4 regions of the Pararhizobium gei genome follow, and region 2 is predicted to be linked to each of the others. Evidence: predicted binding sites of a transcription regulator. Region 2 holds the regulator's gene; each other region holds the start of a gene.

The links. Region 2 encodes PhoB, which activates phosphate uptake and scavenging genes when phosphate is short. Its sites were predicted from a motif close to TGTCATNNANCTGTCAT; they were not measured.
Region 1: the regulator PhoB is predicted to act here: its motif matches at 2,322-2,338, upstream of PY308_RS12710 (ceramide glucosyltransferase).
Region 3: the regulator PhoB is predicted to act here: its motif matches at 1,499-1,515, upstream of PY308_RS13880 (BtaA family protein).
Region 4: the regulator PhoB is predicted to act here: its motif matches at 2,061-2,077, upstream of ppk2 (polyphosphate kinase 2).

The regions. Positions count from the first base shown of each region.
Region 1 is NZ_CP119409.1:2,594,728-2,598,938, reverse strand. Features, by position in the region: gene PY308_RS12720 (ABC transporter ATP-binding protein) at 1-297, shown strand, start outside; gene PY308_RS12715 (ABC transporter permease) at 294-1,055, shown strand; gene PY308_RS12710 (ceramide glucosyltransferase) at 1,108-2,244, opposite strand; gene PY308_RS12705 (retropepsin-like aspartic protease family protein) at 2,390-3,091, opposite strand; gene PY308_RS12700 (DUF1289 domain-containing protein) at 3,088-3,312, opposite strand; gene PY308_RS12695 (adenosylcobinamide-GDP ribazoletransferase) at 3,361-4,149, opposite strand.
Region 2 is NZ_CP119409.1:797,576-801,786, forward strand. Features, by position in the region: gene pstA (phosphate ABC transporter permease PstA) at 1-483, shown strand, start outside; gene pstB (phosphate ABC transporter ATP-binding protein PstB) at 496-1,311, shown strand; gene phoU (phosphate signaling complex protein PhoU) at 1,362-2,072, shown strand; gene phoB (phosphate regulon transcriptional regulator PhoB) at 2,185-2,868, shown strand; gene PY308_RS03755 (LysE family translocator) at 2,898-3,530, opposite strand; gene PY308_RS03760 (GcrA family cell cycle regulator) at 3,671-4,204, opposite strand.
Region 3 is NZ_CP119409.1:2,850,095-2,854,305, forward strand. Features, by position in the region: gene PY308_RS13875 (serine hydrolase domain-containing protein) at 7-1,356, opposite strand; gene PY308_RS13880 (BtaA family protein) at 1,562-2,812, shown strand; gene PY308_RS13885 (class I SAM-dependent methyltransferase) at 2,809-3,498, shown strand; gene PY308_RS13890 (glycoside hydrolase family 25 protein) at 3,685-4,211, shown strand, end outside.
Region 4 is NZ_CP119409.1:936,653-940,863, reverse strand. Features, by position in the region: gene PY308_RS04435 (aspartate kinase) at 1-753, opposite strand, end outside; gene PY308_RS04430 (YciE/YciF ferroxidase family protein) at 1,135-1,605, opposite strand; gene PY308_RS04425 (CsbD family protein) at 1,694-1,885, opposite strand; gene ppk2 (polyphosphate kinase 2) at 2,120-3,022, shown strand; gene PY308_RS04415 (hypothetical protein) at 3,028-3,552, opposite strand; gene PY308_RS04410 (winged helix-turn-helix transcriptional regulator) at 3,612-4,115, opposite strand; gene PY308_RS04405 (glutathione S-transferase family protein) at 4,208-4,211, shown strand, end outside.

The DNA.
Region 1 (4,211 bases), 1.8 Mb from region 2:
CGGATCCTGCTGATCGAGCAGAAGAGCGCATTGATGAAGAAGCTCGGCCGAAAGCAGCTGCGCGTCGAGCTGCAGGATCCTGTTACCGTCATTCCCGAGACCCTGTCCGCCTATGATCTCAAGATCGAGGATGACGGATCTTTCCTCATTTACGACTACGACACGGCCGGCGAACGCACCGGCATCACCACGCTTTTGACGGCGCTGGCGGAAGCCGGGATCCGGCTCAAGGACATCTCGACGCGGCAAAGTTCGCTCGAGGATATTTTCGTGGAACTGGTGGGAGCCGACGCATGAATTTCGAAGCGGTCAAGTCGATCTATTTCTTCGAGATGGCCCGCACGCGGCGCACGCTTCTGCAGAGCGTCGTCTCGCCGGTCATTTCCACCTCGCTCTATTTTATCGTCTTCGGCGCGGCGATCGGGTCGCGCATCCAGGAGATCGAAGGCGTGTCCTACGGCGCTTTCATCACCCCCGGGCTGATCATGCTGACGCTGTTGACGCAGTGCATCGGCAACGGCTCGTTCGGCATCTATTTTCCGAAATTTACCGGCACGATCTACGAGCTTCTGTCCTCGCCGGTGTCAATGACGGAGATCGTGCTCGGCTATGTCGGGGCGGCGGCGACCAAGGGCATGATGATCGGGCTGATCATCCTTGCGACGGCCTCGCTCTTCGTTGATTTGTCGATTGCCCATCCCTTCGTGATGCTGCTGTTCTTCGTGCTGACGGCGGTGACCTTCAGCCTGTTCGGCTTCATCATCGGCATCTGGGCGAAGGATTTCGAGCAGTTGAACCTCATCCCGATGCTGGTCGTTCCGCCGCTGGTGTTTCTCGGCGGCAGCTTTTACTCCGTCAACATGCTGCCGCCCTTCTGGCAGGCCGTCAGCCATTTCAATCCGGTGCTCTACCTGATCAGCGGCTTCCGATGGAGCTTCTTCGAGATCGCGGATGTCAACCCGGTCGTGAGTTTTGCCATCATCGTCGCTTTTCTGGCGCTGCTGATGGGGCTGCTGACGTGGATCTTCAGGACGGGTTACCGGTTAAGGGCGTAGGGAGCGGTTAGCGAATAGTAGGTGGCGAACTATTCGCTGTTCGCCACCTTTACTACACCGCCTCCTCCAATTCGCAATCTTTCGTGCCGATCGTCATGGCATTGCCGCGCCAGACAAAGGCGCCGCTGCCCCAGCTTCGGATCCAGACCAGGGGCAGCATGACGTCGCGAACGATGATGGCGGGCAGGGACAGGAACGAGACGCGCCAACCCTTGGCAAGGCCGAGCGCCAGTTCCGGCAGATAGATCGCCGCAGTGACGGCGGCGGCGACCGCATAGGCATTGACGCCGAAAAGAATGGCGGCGGTGACGGCGAAAAGAAGCGGGGGCAGGGCTCCAAGCAGAACTTCCGGTGCGAAGAACAGCGGGAAGGTGACGCGCCGCAGGCGCGCCCAGCGGGCCTGACGCGACCAGACCTCGTGACGGCTGCGGCGGCCAAGCGGCTGGTCGAAGGGCGAGGAGACCAGATGCACCTTGTAGCCGAGGCGATTGACCAGCTTTGTCGCGGCGGCATCCTCGGCGATTTCGTTTGCCAGCGCCTCAATGCCGCCATTGCCGTCCAGCAGCGGCTTGAACCAGAGCATGCTTTTGCCCTGCGCGAATCCGAAGCCAACGGCTTCACCGGCATATTGCCATCGGGCCTGCTGCGTGTTCAGGAACATGCATTCGACCTCGGCCCAGAAACCTTGCGGTCGCGCGCCGATCGGTGTCGAGCAGACGAGGCCGGTATTCTTGCGCCGGCCTGCCATCAGATGGGCCACATAATCCCTCGGCATCAACACGTTCGAATCGGCAAGGACCACCCAGTCATGCCGTGCAGCCTTCCAGCCCTTGACGCAGTTGTTGAGTTTGGGATTGGCGCTGATCCGGTCCTCGCCGGTGAGGATGCGGGCGTGAACCGCAGGATGTGCGGCCATCGCCTTGCGCATCTCGGCGATGACCGGATCGCGCGGGCTGGCGACGCAGAAAATCAGTTCATATTGCGGCCAGTCGAGCGCGAAAGCGCGCGCCAGGGTTTCCGTCGTGAAAGGCTCGATCCCGTTAGATGGAACCACGATCGAGACGGGCGAGCGCTCCATGACCGGCGGGGCGGGGGTTCCTGTTCGCACCATTCGCCAGCCGGCGATGATGATGCTGAGAAGATTGATGGCGATGAGGATGGCCGCTGCGGCGGCGAAAGCGATAGCCATAGGCATGTCCTTGCTCGCGCCGCCACCTGAAAGGAATGCGCGGCAGCGCATGATGGCCCAAGAGACATCATTGTCACATGACAGGCGGATGACATCGGCGCTTGCGCACAAAGCCATCAGCAGCAATGAACGGTTTTCCTGTGGGCTAATCCCGCAGCCGCAGCTCGTCCGTCTGCATCTGAAGAAAATCCAGCGTCGAGAGAAAGCTCATGCCAAGCAGGCTCTGGTCGAGCTTGCCTTCTTCCGCGACCGTGGCGCGGACATCGGTGCGGACGATGGGGCCGATCGATACCCGCGCCAATGTGACGGGGGCTGCAAGCGCCATGCCGTTGGCAGTCATGACGGTCTGGGTAAAGGCGAGGCTTGCCGGGTCAAGGCCGAGCGTCTCGGCATCCTCGTAGGACAGGGCGACGGTGCTGGCGCCTGTGTCGACGAGCATCGGCACGGTTTTTCCATCGATCTCGACCGGTGTCTCGAAATGCCCGTTCATTACCTTGTGCAGAACGACTTCCTGTATGCCTTCATTGTCCGTGAAGACGGTTGCGCGGCCGGGAACGAGGCCGGCGGCAAGGCGGCTGCCGAAGGATTCCAGATCGCTGCGGTAGAGATAGGCGGTGACCAGGGCGAGGACGATCAAAGCCCAGATTGCGAACTGAAGCAGGCTCTCGCCAATTGTGCGGCGGCTTCGCACGATACCCGCGCTTAACAGAACTCCCAGCGCTCCCAGTGTCAGCAACCGGCCGAAATCGTCATTGACAATTCCGAAGGTGCGGCCGCTGTCATGGTTGAGGATGAGAAAGATGAGCCCGACGGCAAGCACGCCGAGAAGAACGACCAGCAGTCTCATTCGCCACCGACCCTTTCGCGAGCCATGCGGGTGCGGCGCGTTTCGCGGCGGGGCTTTCGTTCCAAGGTTTCCATGCGGGCGGGGAGGCTGTCCATGATGCTGCGGCGCTCCTCGGAGGAGTACAGCGTCCATGCGCCGATTTCAGCGCTCGTGCGGCCGCAGCCGAAGCAATAGCCGGTCTTCATGTCGATCGAACAGACGAGGATGCAAGGCGATTCCATAGAGGGTGTGGCGTCCGTCAAAATGAAGCTTGAATTTATATCGGCGTTTCAGACGGTCAGCGCAAGGGCGGCGAGAACGGCGATTTCTGTTAACTGCTGGGTCGCGCCGATCGTGTCGCCGGTGTAGCCGCCGATCTTGCCGTCGACGATCGGATGGAAGGCGGCGACCGTTGCAGCGGAGGCGGCGATGGCCAGGACGACGGCCAGCAGGGGCGCGCCGGAGAGAAGCAGAAGCAGGGCCGCCGAGACGATGCCGAGCCCGAGGGCGACATTTGCAGCCGTGGCGTCCGGCTCGCCGGCCGAGGCGGCGACGCCGTCGCGGCGGGCGGGCGGCAGCTTCGACCAGTGCCAGACCATGGCCGTGCGGCTGATTGCGGCGACTGCCAGCACGAGCAGGCCGGCGCCGCTGGGCGAAAGCAACGGGATGACAGCGGCAAGGGCGGAGCTTCTGAGGCCGAATGAGAGGATCAGCGCGACCGCGCCATAGGAGCCGATGCGGCTGTCCTTCATGATGATCAGCGCGCTTTCCCTGGTCCTGCCGCCGCCGAGCCCGTCTGCCGTATCGCCGAGCCCGTCCTCGTGCAGGGCGCCAGTGATCAGAGCCTGCACGGCGATGGCGGTGAAGGCGGTGAAGAGAGGCGATGCACCGATGGCGCTGAACACGGAAACGAGGGCCGCGGCCGGCAGCACGATCAGTATGCCGGCGAGCGGGAAAGCCCGGACGGCGCGGCTGAGACGGCCGTCGAAACCGACGAAATGGCGTTGCGGCATATGGATGCGGCTGAGGAACGCCACGGAGCGCGCCAGATCGTCGATGAACTCGCGGATATCGAACATAGTGTCTCCCCGGCGATCCGCCCCTCGCGAATCGATGTGATGCTGCCGATCATGCGCCAGCG
Region 2 (4,211 bases):
TCGATCTTCATCAACTTCGCCGGCATGCCGCGCTCGGCGGCTCTTGTCGGCGGCCTGGTGCTGACACTGATGACGCTTCCGACGATCATCATTGCAACCCGCGCTGCGCTGAAGGCAGTGCCACCGTCGATCCGGGCAGCGGCTCTCGGGCTTGGCGCCTCGAAGATGCAGACCATCTTCCATCACGTCCTGCCGCTCGCCATGCCCGGCGTGCTCACCGGCACGATCATCGGTCTGGCGCATGCGCTCGGCGAAACCGCGCCGCTGCTCCTGATCGGCATGGTCGCCTTCGTAGTCGATTATCCAGGCTCTCCGATGGAGCCGTCCACCGCGCTGCCGGTGCAGATCTATATGTGGGCGAACGAAGCCGAACGTGCATTTGTCGAACGGACCTCGGGTGCGATCATGGTTCTCCTGATCTTCCTCGTCGTCATGAACCTTGGAGCAATCCTGTTGCGGCGTCGCTTTGAGCGTCGCTGGTAGTGAGGTAGAAACATGAACATGATGTCAGAAGCAGCAGTTGAAAAGGCGCTGGACCAGAAGATGAGTAACGTTCCCTACAAAATGACCGGGAAGGACGTTTCGGTCTATTACGGCGAAAAGCGTGCGCTGTTCGATGTGAACCTCAACGTCCGCGAAAACACCGTCACCGCCCTGATCGGCCCGTCCGGTTGCGGCAAGTCGACCTTCCTGCGTTGCTTGAACCGGATGAATGACACGATCGACAGCTGCCGGGTCACCGGCAAGATCATGCTCGATGACGGCGATATTTACGATCAGACCATCGACGTTGTCGAATTGCGCGCCCGCGTCGGGATGGTCTTCCAGAAGCCGAACCCGTTCCCGAAATCGATCTACGAAAACGTCACCTATGGTCCGAAGATCCACGGTCTCGCCCGCACCAAAGCCGAATTCGACCAGATCGTCGAAAGCAGCCTTCAGAAGGCCGGTCTCTGGAACGAGGTCAAGGATCGCCTGCATGAATCCGGCACCGGTCTGTCCGGTGGTCAGCAGCAGCGCCTGTGCATCGCGCGCGCCGTTGCCGTCAGCCCGGAGGTCATCCTGATGGATGAGCCATGCTCCGCGCTCGATCCGATCGCGACCGCCAAGGTCGAGGAACTGATCCACGAACTGCGGGCCAACTACACGATCGTCATCGTCACCCACTCGATGCAGCAGGCTGCGCGCGTTTCCCAGCGGACCGCCATGTTCCATCTGGGCAACCTCGTCGAAGAAAATGATACCGACAAGATGTTCACCAATCCGGATGACCAGCGCACCCAGGATTACATCATGGGCCGCTTCGGCTGATGCCTGAGCCCCGCACCTCATCTGGATTGTGAACGCAAGGAACACCAACCATGTCTACGCATATTGTTTCCGTCTATGACGACGACCTGAAATACCTTACGCGCCGCATTTCCGAAATGGGCGGGCTTGCCGAGCAGATGGTCGCCGAATCGGTTCGCGCATTGGTGAATGCCGATCTTTCGCTGGCTCAGAAAGTCATCTCGGATGATGTCATTCTCGATGAGGCCGAGCGGCAGATCGGCGACAAGGCAATCGTCACCATCGCCAAGCGCCAGCCGATGGCAGCCGACCTCAGGGAAATCATGGGATCCATCCGGATCGCGGCCGATCTCGAGCGTGTCGGCGATCTGGGAAAGAACAACGCCAAGCGCGTCATTGCCGTAGCAAATGCAAGCCTGCCGCGCCAGCTTTCACGCGGGCTCGAGCATCTTGCCGAACTTGCGCTGATGCAGCTCAAGGAAGTGCTCGACGTCTATGCGTCGCGCTCTCCGGAAAAGGCCAACGGCATTCGCGAACGGGACAACGAGATCGATGCGATCTACACATCCCTGTTCCGTGAATTGCTTACCTATATGATGGAAGACCCGCGCAACATCACGCCGTGCACGCATTTGCTGTTTTGCGCAAAGAACATCGAACGCATCGGCGACCATGCGACCAACATCGCCGAGACAATCTTTTACATGGCGACCGGTGCGCAACCGGTTGGCGAGCGTCCAAAGGACGATACCGCCAATACGGTCGGCGCAATCGGCAACTGATCGAGCGCCGGTTAAAATGTAAGTAAGTTCCTACTTATGCGGCGCGGACGGCCAGGAGCCGTCCGCGTGACAGCCCTGCTGTGAGCGCCGGGCGTCAAGGAGTTGAGACCCCATGCTGCCGAGAATTGCCGTTGTCGAAGACGAAGAAGCGTTGAGCGTTCTCCTGCGATACAATCTTGAGGCCGAAGGCTTCGAGGTTGATACCATCAATCGAGGCGACGAAGCCGAAATCCGCCTGCAGGAGCGCTTGCCGGATCTTCTCATCCTGGACTGGATGCTTCCGGGCGTGTCCGGCATAGAATTGTGCCGCAGATTGCGACAGCGTTCCGAAACCGAGCGTCTGCCGATCATCATGTTGACCGCGCGCGGAGAAGAAAGCGAGCGGGTCCGGGGCCTGGCGACAGGTGCCGACGATTATGTGGTCAAGCCGTTTTCGACGCCGGAACTCATGGCCCGCGTCAAGGCGATGCTCCGCCGGGCCAAGCCCGAGGTTCTCTCGACGCTGCTGAAATGCGGCGACATCGAGCTCGACCGCGAAACCCATCGCGTCCACCGCAAGACCCGCGAAGTCCGGCTGGGACCGACGGAGTTTCGCCTGCTCGAGTTCCTCATGTCCTCTCCTGGCCGGGTCTTTTCGCGATCCCAGTTGCTGGACGGCGTCTGGGGACACGATATCTATGTCGACGAGCGCACCGTGGATGTCCATGTCGGACGTCTGCGAAAGGCGCTGAATTTCTCCAACATGCAGGATGTCATCCGAACGGTGCGCGGCGCAGGCTATTCCCTGGAAAGCTGATCGCAAATGGTCACCGCGGTCCGCACGTGTCAGCCTCGCTGAAGCGCGAGATGGGCACCGAGACCGACAAGAATGCCGCCGCCAAGCTTTTGTACAAGCCGCTGCACCCCGTTCGATCTGCGAAGACGGCGTGTCAGGGCGCCGGCCATAAGCACGCAGACGATGTCTGCCGATGAAAACATCAGGTTGACGATCGTCCCCAGAACGAGGAATTGCGCCCAGGCCGGCAGCGTCGCGGATGCATCCACGAACTGCGGCAGGAAAGCGACGAAAAATATCGCGGTCTTCGGGTTGAGGACTTCGACCGTTATGCTCTCGATGAAAGCGCGGCGTCCGGACTTAGGCCCTATCGCGGGCAGCGCCGTTTCCCCCTCGGTTTTTCTCCTGAACAACGAGATACCGAGCCAGATCAGGTAAGCGGCGCCGGCCAGTTTGACCACCATGTAAAGCATGGGGACGGCATGAAACAGCACCGACAGCCCTGTGGCAGCCGCCACCACATGAACATAGCAGCCCAAGTGGATGCCGAGCGACGCCAGCATCCCGCCACGGCGGCCATGCGCCATGGTTTGGGCCGCCGCATACAACATTGCCGGACCGGGAATATACGCGAAGATCGCCGTCGTGACGAAAAAGGTGAGCAACAGTTCGGTGGACGGCATCTTGGGTCTCCGGCTGACGCAGCCTTTCTACAGATCATTCCCGCGATACCATAGTTTTCAAACTGTGCCTGAGGCAACCAGAAACGAAAAAGTCCTGCAGAGGTCATCGGCAGGACTGATATCGGCTCAAATTGTTCTTTTCACCGTGTCCGGCGACGTTCCGCCGATGGCTGATAGGCGAGCTTGGCATGGAAGGTGCAGTAGGGCGACGTGTCCGGGGAATCGTTGCCGCAAAAATGAAACTCGTCCTTCATCGGATCGCCGATCGGCCATTTGCAGGTTCGATCGGTCAACTGCGTCAGGACCAGGCGGCGCGACATGGGAAGCACGACATTGCCCGCCGGAGCTTCCTTATACTGTTCGACAGTTTCGATTTCGGCGTCCTGCGCCATGACGGCGGCGTCTTCCTGACGTGTCATCGGTCGGGCGGCTGGACGCGTTGAGGTGGTGTATGCCTGGGGACGGGGAGCGATGACTGGCGCCGGGCGCTTAGTGCGTGTGGCGGTCGTTGTGCTGCCGCCTGCCTTTGCGCGGCCGGGCAGGCATAGGCGGTGCACTTTGCCGATCACCGCATTGCGACTGACGCCGCCGAGCTGTGCAGCGATCTGGCTTGCGCTCAATCCTTCAGACCATAACTTCTTCAGTCTTTCGACCCGCTCGTCAGTCCAGTTCATGGTCATC
Region 3 (4,211 bases), 2.1 Mb from region 2:
TGTCTCTCAGTTGATCGCTTCGATGATTCTGGCACCCAATATCCGGGCGTCGTAGCCGAGGCGCGATGGCGTGAGGCCAAGACGCACGACAGCAAGGCCCTGCGACGGAATGAGCAGGACGGTTTGTCCGTCATGCCCCTGCAGCCAGTAAGCGTCCTCCGGCAGCGGCGGCCCACCTTCCCGCCCATACCGGGCCCAGACATGCCCCGCGCCATAACGGCCATTCGACGCCTTCGTCGGGCTGCGCATGAAGGTTACGAAATCCGGCGGCAAAATCTGCTCGCCGTTCCAGCTTCCGTTCTGCAGAAGGAAAAGACCGAACCGCGCCCAGTCGCGCGCCGTTGCATACATGTAGGACGAGCCGACGAAGGTGCCGTGCGCGTCTGGCTCGATGACGGCGCTTGTCATGCCCAGCGGCCGGAACAGCGCCGCCCTTGGAAAGGTCAGCGCCTCCCGCACGCTTCCAAACGTGTTCATCCAGAGCCGTGACAGGATCATCGACGCGCCGCTGGAATAACTGAAACGATCGCCCGGTTTGGCTTCCAACGGCCTGGAGGCGGCAAAGCGCGCCATGTCTCCTTCCAGGTAAAGCATACGGGTCACGTCGGTCACATTGCCATAGTCCTCGTTGAACCGAAGGCCGCTCTGCATGGCAAGCAGGTCGGAAAGCCTGATCTGGCTGCGCGGGTCGTTGCGCCATTGCGGCAGAAGCTCGGTCCTGTCGAGCGCCATCTGACCGTCGCGGATGCGGATGCCGATCAATGCCGCAGTCACGGTCTTGGTCATGGACCATCCCAGCAGCGGCGTCGCGCTGTCGAAACCCTCGCCATAGGCCTCGCCGACGATCCGCCCGTTTTTGACCACCACGACCGCGCGCATGCCCGGACCGGCAAGCTGCGCGTCCGAGAGTAAGCCCTGAACCGATGGATTGATGCTGGCGCCACTGCCATCGGGCCAGGGTTTCGCGTCGTCGATCTCCGGCATGCGCCGCCGCAATTGCCGATTGCCGGGAAAGGCGGCGAATTCACCCTCGGTCACATTGGTGCAGCCGAGACCTTCGCGATAGATGGCATGGGCGGGTGCGGCGAAGCCGAACATCCGCGCCGTTACCGTCTTGCGGGTCTGATCGACGGAGACCCTGACCAGACGAAGCAACGGATGCCCGGGTGCCTGTACGTCCTCGGCGAGAACCCTGTCCGCTTCCCGTCCGGCGAGGAAGACATTCGAGCAGACAATTTTCGCGGCATAACCATCGCCGACGCGCAGCAGTTCTGGCGGCAGGATCACCAGCCATCCGGCGACGGCGGCAAGAACCGCCGAAACCGATCCTGCAAGCCACAATAGTCGTCTGCGCATCATAGTGCCTCTGCTTCGCCGGACCCACCAAAACAGGATTCCCATCCTTTAGGAAGCGTTTATGACGATCACAATGGCGCGACCGCCGTTTGTGCCCATCAGCCGACGGGAACGGCATAAGCCAGAACACGATGCTGGGCTCCGTCATCAAAGTGTAGCGGACTCGCCCTAGAAGCTCGCCCATCGTCAACGGATGGCAGGTGACATGACCGATTTCGCACCCGGCGCAGGCTACGGCAAAAGCAACCGCAAGCTCAAGACCGCCTTGATACAACACAAGGCCCTGACGCTGGACGGATTGTCGGAACGGCTCTTCGGCCTGCTTTTCTCCGGCCTCGTCTACCCACAGATCTGGGAAGACCCGGCCGTCGACATGGAAGCGATGCAGATCCGGCCCGAGCATCACATCGTCACCATCGGTTCCGGCGGCTGCAACATGCTCGCCTATTCGTCCGCGTTTCCGGAGCGTATCGACGTGGTGGATCTCAATCCGCACCACATCGCCCTCAACAAACTGAAACTTGCCGCCTTCCGCCATCTGCCGTCGCATGCGGATGTGGTCCGCTTTCTGGCCCGGCACGACATGAAGAGCAATATTCAGGCTTTCGACATGTTCATCGCCCCGAGGCTCGACAGTGCCACGCGTGCTTACTGGAATCGGCGCGGCCTCAACGGGCGCCGCCGCATCGGCGTGTTCGGCGAAAACATCTATCGCACCGGCCTGCTCGGCAGGTTCATTGGTCTTGGCCATCTTCTCGCCCGGCTTCATGGCGTCGACCCCACCGAAATTGCCAATGCCCGCTCCATGCGCGAGCAGCGGCAATTCTTCGATGAACGGCTGGCGCCCCTGTTCGATCGCCCGGTTGTCCGTTGGCTGACCAGCCGCAAGAGCTCGCTGTTCGGTCTCGGCATTCCTCCACGCCAGTTCGATGAGCTCGCAAGTCTCAGCAGCGAAAAATCGCTGGCAGGCGTGCTGCGCCAGCGTCTGGAAAAGCTGTCCTGTCATTTTCCGATGAAGGAAAACTATTTTGCCTGGCAGGCCTTCGCACGGCGTTATCCCATGCCGCATGAGGGCGAGTTGCCTCTCTATCTGCAGGCCGAACGGCACGAAGCGATCCGTAACAATGCCGAACGCGTCCACGTGCACCACGCCAGCTTCACCGAACTGCTCGCCAAAAAATCCGCCGACTGCGTCGATCGTTATGTCCTTCTTGATGCGCAAGACTGGATGAGCGACCGGCAGCTCAACGAACTCTGGACCGAGATCACCCGCACATCGGCCGAGGGTGCGGTCGTGATTTTCCGGACCGCAGCCGAAGACAGCATTCTGGAAGGCCGGGTTTCGCCGGCCCTGCTCGATCAGTGGCGCTACGATGCCGCACAATCGCAGGCGCTGAACCTGAAGGATCGCTCGGCCATCTATGGCGGCTTTCATATCTACAGGAAGGCGGCATGACGGCCGCCCGTTCCACCGTCGATCCCGGTCACGCCGAGCGCATGGACAGGATGTATCGCACCCAGCGGCACATCTACGACCTGACCAGAAAATACTATCTCTTCGGGCGTGACACGCTGATTGAAACGCTCGATGTCCCTCCCGGCGGCAGTGTGCTGGAAGTGGGCTGCGGCACGGGCCGCAACCTGGCCCTTATCGGCCGCCGCTACCCGAAATCGCGCCTGTTCGGTCTCGATATTTCCGCCGAGATGATCGCCTCTGCGGAAGCCAAGCTGAAGCGCACCGGCGCCAGCAACGCAATCCTGCGCATCGCCGACGCCACGGATTTCGACGCTTTCGCTTTCGGAGAGGCCGGCTTCGACCGTGTCGTCATTTCCTATTCCCTGTCGATGATCCCCGATTGGAACATGGCGATTGATGCGGCAATCGCGGCGCTGAAGCCCGGTGGAAGCCTCCACATCGCCGACTTCGGTCAGCAGGAACGGTTGCCCCGGATTTTCCGCATCCTTCTTCAGGCTTGGCTGAAGCGTTTTCATGTCACGCCGCGTGCCAGTCTTAAATCGGTCCTGAACCGCAAAGCCGCTCAAAACGGCGACGCGGTCGAATTCCACCCGCTCGGCCGCGGCTATGCCTGGCTGTTCACCTATCACCGTAGCAGCGACGCCGCGCAGGCAAGCTCCAGGTAACCCAGCCATCCTATACCATCGGCAAGCGACTTGCCGTGTGACGGCTGTTGACGCAATTGTTGCTTGAAAATAACTGAATTTTTACGATGATAGGGTGAAGATGAGGCTCGAGCCTCCGGGGATTACGACATTAACGGGTATTATCGTGTGAGGCAGCATCGTCGATCGTTTCGGAACGGATCCCCCATGCGCCGGCTATTTCTGGCTCTCCTGCCTATCGTGACACTTCTGTCCGCCTGCACCTCGACGGATTACGATCTCGTCTCGACCGCGTCGATCCCGCCAAAATTTCAGGACAAGGATCCGCAGGATTTCGGTGTGAAGACGCCGAACCACCACACGATCCACGGCATCGACGTTTCCAAGTGGCAGGGCGACGTCGATTGGGCCAAGGTCAGGGCGTCCGGCGTCGCTTTCGCCTTCATCAAGGCGACGGAAGGCAAGGACCGGGTCGATGCGCGCTTCAACGAGTACTGGCAACGCGCCCGTGCCGCAGGCCTCCCCTACGCGCCTTATCATTTCTATTATTTCTGCTCGACGGCCGACCAGCAGGCCGATTGGTTCATCGCCAATGTGCCCAAGAGCGCCGTGCATCTTCCGCCGGTGCTCGATGTCGAGTGGAACGGCGAATCGAAGACCTGCCGCTCCCGCCCGTCGCCGGCGACGGTCCAGGCCGAAATGAAGCGTTTCATGGACCGGCTGGAGCAGCATTA
Region 4 (4,211 bases), 140 kb from region 2:
AATCAGCGTTCCCGGCGGGTTCAGAAAATCCCCCATGCCCGGCGCGTCTGGGTCATCGAAACTGGAACGCACGAAGGTGCGCACCTTGAATACCATGGCAAGCTCGACCGAACGGACCTGCAGGACCTTGGCGCCAAGAGACGCCATCTCGAGCATTTCCTCGAACGCGATCTTCTTCATACGGCGAGCCTTGGGCTCGATGCGCGGGTCGGTCGTATAGACGCCGTCGACATCGGTATAGATATCGCAGCGATCCGCCTTGATCGCAGCGGCGATCGCAACCGCCGAGGTGTCAGACCCGCCGCGTCCGAGCGTCGCGATGCGGTTGTCCGGCCCCAGCCCCTGGAAGCCAGCGATCACGGCCACCTGTCCCTCGCCGAAACGCCGGATGAGTTCGGAGCCGTCGATCTCCATGATCCGCGCCGCACCATGGGCATTGTCCGTGCGGATGGGGATCTGCCAGCCCTGCCAGGAGCGGGCATTGATGCCGATATTCTGCAAAGCCAGCGCCAATAGCCCCGAGGTCACCTGTTCGCCCGAGGCGACAACCGCGTCGTACTCGCGGGCATCATGCATCGGCGAAGCATCGCGCGTCCAGGCGACAAGCTCGTTTGTCTTGCCGGACATGGCAGAGACCACGACAGCCACATCGTGGCCAGCATCGACCTCGCGTTTGACATGGCGCGCCACATTCCTGATGCGATCCATATCCGCGACGGACGTGCCGCCGAATTTCATCACGATGCGTGCCATATGCCTCAACCGGTATTGCCTGTCGCGCCTGTTCGCGCCTGCTTTTTAGACGTTGGCGGTCTCATAGCGAAATTGGTGTCGGGGTGCAATGGCGGGGACGCGGCGCATTGAAGCCGCTGCTTCATTCGCTGCTAAACTGCTGTGAAGTAACGGCAGTCCGGTACCCGGTTTGGATCGAGAGCGAATTCAGTCATTGCGACGATCCTCGCCTGCACAGCTTGCTTCGCCTGAAGGGTCTCTCCGCTCGTCTCATGCTGGACAAAGGAGGTAGCCGGGAAGCGCTGCTGTCAATTGACTGGCGGTATTAGAGTGTCCGGCGATCGTACCGTCAGGGACGTTAATGGAAGCAGGTCGCCCGGCGTGCGGGCGACCTGAACAATGTCAGCCGTTCACCTTCATGACGGCAATTGTCGTCAGCTTGGCATTGGCAGCCTTTTCCTGATCGAGAATTTCGCTCAGGAGAATATGGCCCTCTTCATTCCCGAGAACCTTTGCCCATTCGCGAAGCGAACCGTACCGTGCGATCTCATAGTGTTCGACAGCCTGGGCCGCTGCCAGCAGTCCCGCGTCGAGCGCCGCTCCCTTCGCTTCCTCGATCAGACCATCCGCTTCCTTGAGCAATCCTTCGATTGCATCACATTTCACCGCTTCGGGCTTTTTGTCGATTGTTGCAAAGACCTTCTTCAAAGTCGCAATCTGGCCCTTGGTCTCTTCGAGATGCGCCTCGATAGCTTGCTTGAGTTGTGGCTCCTTGACGGCTTTCGCGACTTTGGGCAGGGCTTTGGCGATAGCATTTTCGGCGTAATAGATGTCCTGCAGGGTATGCTCGAACAGATCGGCGAGAGTGTCCATTATGATGTCCTTATCGGGTTCGATACAAAAGGATAGGTACAAAAAAGCCCACCGTGGAAACGGCGGGCTTACTATCAATCGACCAGGCTCAAGCCTTATCGATGACGTTCTTCACGGCTTCCTTGGCTTCGCCCTTGGCCTGCTGGGCATCACCCTTGGCTTCCTGTACGGCGCCCTCGGCCTGCATCTCGCGGTTGTCGAGAGCATCACCGACGCCCTGCTTGGCCTTGCCGACCATTTCGTTTACCTTGCCGGAAACCTTGTCTGATACGCTACCCATGTAAATCTCCTTTCGGAGCGGAAGTGCTCCTATGCACCGACAACGGCTGGTATCGGCAATTGTTCCCTTCAGCGTCTCGCCCGGGGCAGCTTTACGGGGGACCGGCTGGGCTTGGAGCGCTGTCGAGAACCCACCCCGCAGCGCTGTTGCACGACAAATTCCGCCGCCGGCCAGCTGTCATACGGCTGTCATCAAACATTGTTCCTGTCTCTTCGATCAACAGGAACACGACCCATGATGGACCAGCTCAGCCGCATCAAAGCGGAAATTGCCGACAGCTTCGACGAGGAGCTGGAAATGCAGATGGAGGAAGACCGGCTCGACGAGCTGGTCGCCGAGGGCATGTCGGAAGAAGCCGAACCGACGATCGACCGCAAGCTCTATTTCCGCGAACTTTTCCGGCTTCAGCACGAACTGGTGCGCCTGCAGGATTGGGTCCAGCACAAGAAGCTCAAGGTCGTGGTGCTGTTCGAGGGCCGCGATTCCGCCGGCAAGGGCGGCGCCATCAAGCGCGTCACCCAGCGGCTCAATCCGCGCGTCTGCCGCGTGGTGGCCCTGCCCGCCCCGACCGAGCGCGAAAAAAGCCAGTGGTATTTCCAGCGTTACGTGCCGCATCTGCCGACATCCGGCGAGATGGTGCTGTTCGACCGCTCCTGGTACAACCGCGCCGGCGTCGAGCGCGTCATGGGCTTCTGCACGCCGGAAGAGCTCGACGAATTTTTCCGCACCGTGCCGGAATTCGAGCGCATGCTGGTCCGCTCCGGTATCATCCTGATCAAATACTGGTTCTCGATCACCGACGAGGAGCAGGAATTCCGCTTCAAGATGCGCATCCACGATCCGCTGAAACAGTGGAAACTCTCGCCCATGGACATGGAAAGCCGCATCCATTGGGAAGAATACACCAAGGCCAAGGAAGAAATGCTGGCCAAAACCCATTCGGAGGACGCACCGTGGTGGGTGGTCCAGGCCGTCGACAAGAAGAAGGCGCGCCTCAACTGCATCGCCCATCTCTTGGCCCAAATCCCCTATGAGGACGTGCCCAAGCCCGAGATCCAACTCCCCGACCGCATCCGCCACGACGACTACATCCGCCATCCGGTGCCGGACGAGTTGTACGTGCCGGAAGTCTATTGATCGGTTCACATCAGGCGATCAACAGGTGCTCTCTTCGGGACTCTAAGCAGACAAAATGCAAGAACATTGCAAGCAATCAGCATTGCCCCGGAGAAATTAGGCGGAAACCTCGAATAGTACCCGGTATCATACAAATTACCGAGAATTTCCGCATTAGCCTCGAAGCAAATAAAAAATGAAATAAAGAATAAAACTCCAAAAACAGAATAACTCATAATAAAAAATAGAAAATAATTTATTCTCTCCATTTTTACCACGTTGTATGATGTGTACAAGCAGCTAAAAATGAGAGATGCCGCGTGAATATTCAAAAAAACACCCGTCATATAGTAGACGTCTGGATATAATATTTGCCCCATGGTCGTTGCGGCACCCGAAACAAAATATGCTATGTGACCTGTGGCGGTACAAAATAGATAAGCTGATACCGTCATTGAAAGAGCAAGAATCCACCTGACAGCCTTGCGCTCCAAAAAATTCTGCCAGAACCTTTCCATGTTGCTCAAAATCTGAAACCTGCCAGCCGTCATGTTACTATTCTCCGAACACACCACTCAAAACCGGCAGCTGTCTTGAAGTCAACGTCCTCTTAGGCAACAGCCCCCTTCTTCCGCACCACCACCGCCAGATACGCCGCCTGCAACTCGGAAAACACCGAACGCTCCGGCGCGGGCGCACCCAGATGCAAGGACCGCAGTTCTTCCATGAACACCTCCCACAGGGCCGGTCCGCCCTCTTCCAGAATTTCGGCGCGGATCGACAGCTCTTCCGATGCCGGGGCATGCCGCCGCCCCCAGGCGCCCATCTGCGCCAAAAGCGGCACCAGTTGGATGGCCGGCTCGGTCAGGCTGTAGATGCCCTTCTGCTTGTGGCTCGGATCGTCGCGCCGCGAGATCAGCCCGGATTCGGTAAGCCGCTTCAGCCGGTCGGCGAGAATGTTGGAGGCAATCCCCTCTTCCGAGTGACCGAGAAGCTCGCGAAAATGCCGGCGATTGCCAAACATCAGGTCGCGGATGATGATCAGGCTCCAGCGGTCGCCGAGCATTTCCAGCGTCAGGTTGATCGGGCAACCCGACCGGTGCGAAGCGTCCATTTGCATCCTCGATTTAAACCGGTTGCAATATAGGATCGGTAAGGCTACAAAACAACCAATTGCAGTTCGCAATCAGTTTTGGAGGAAACAGAATGA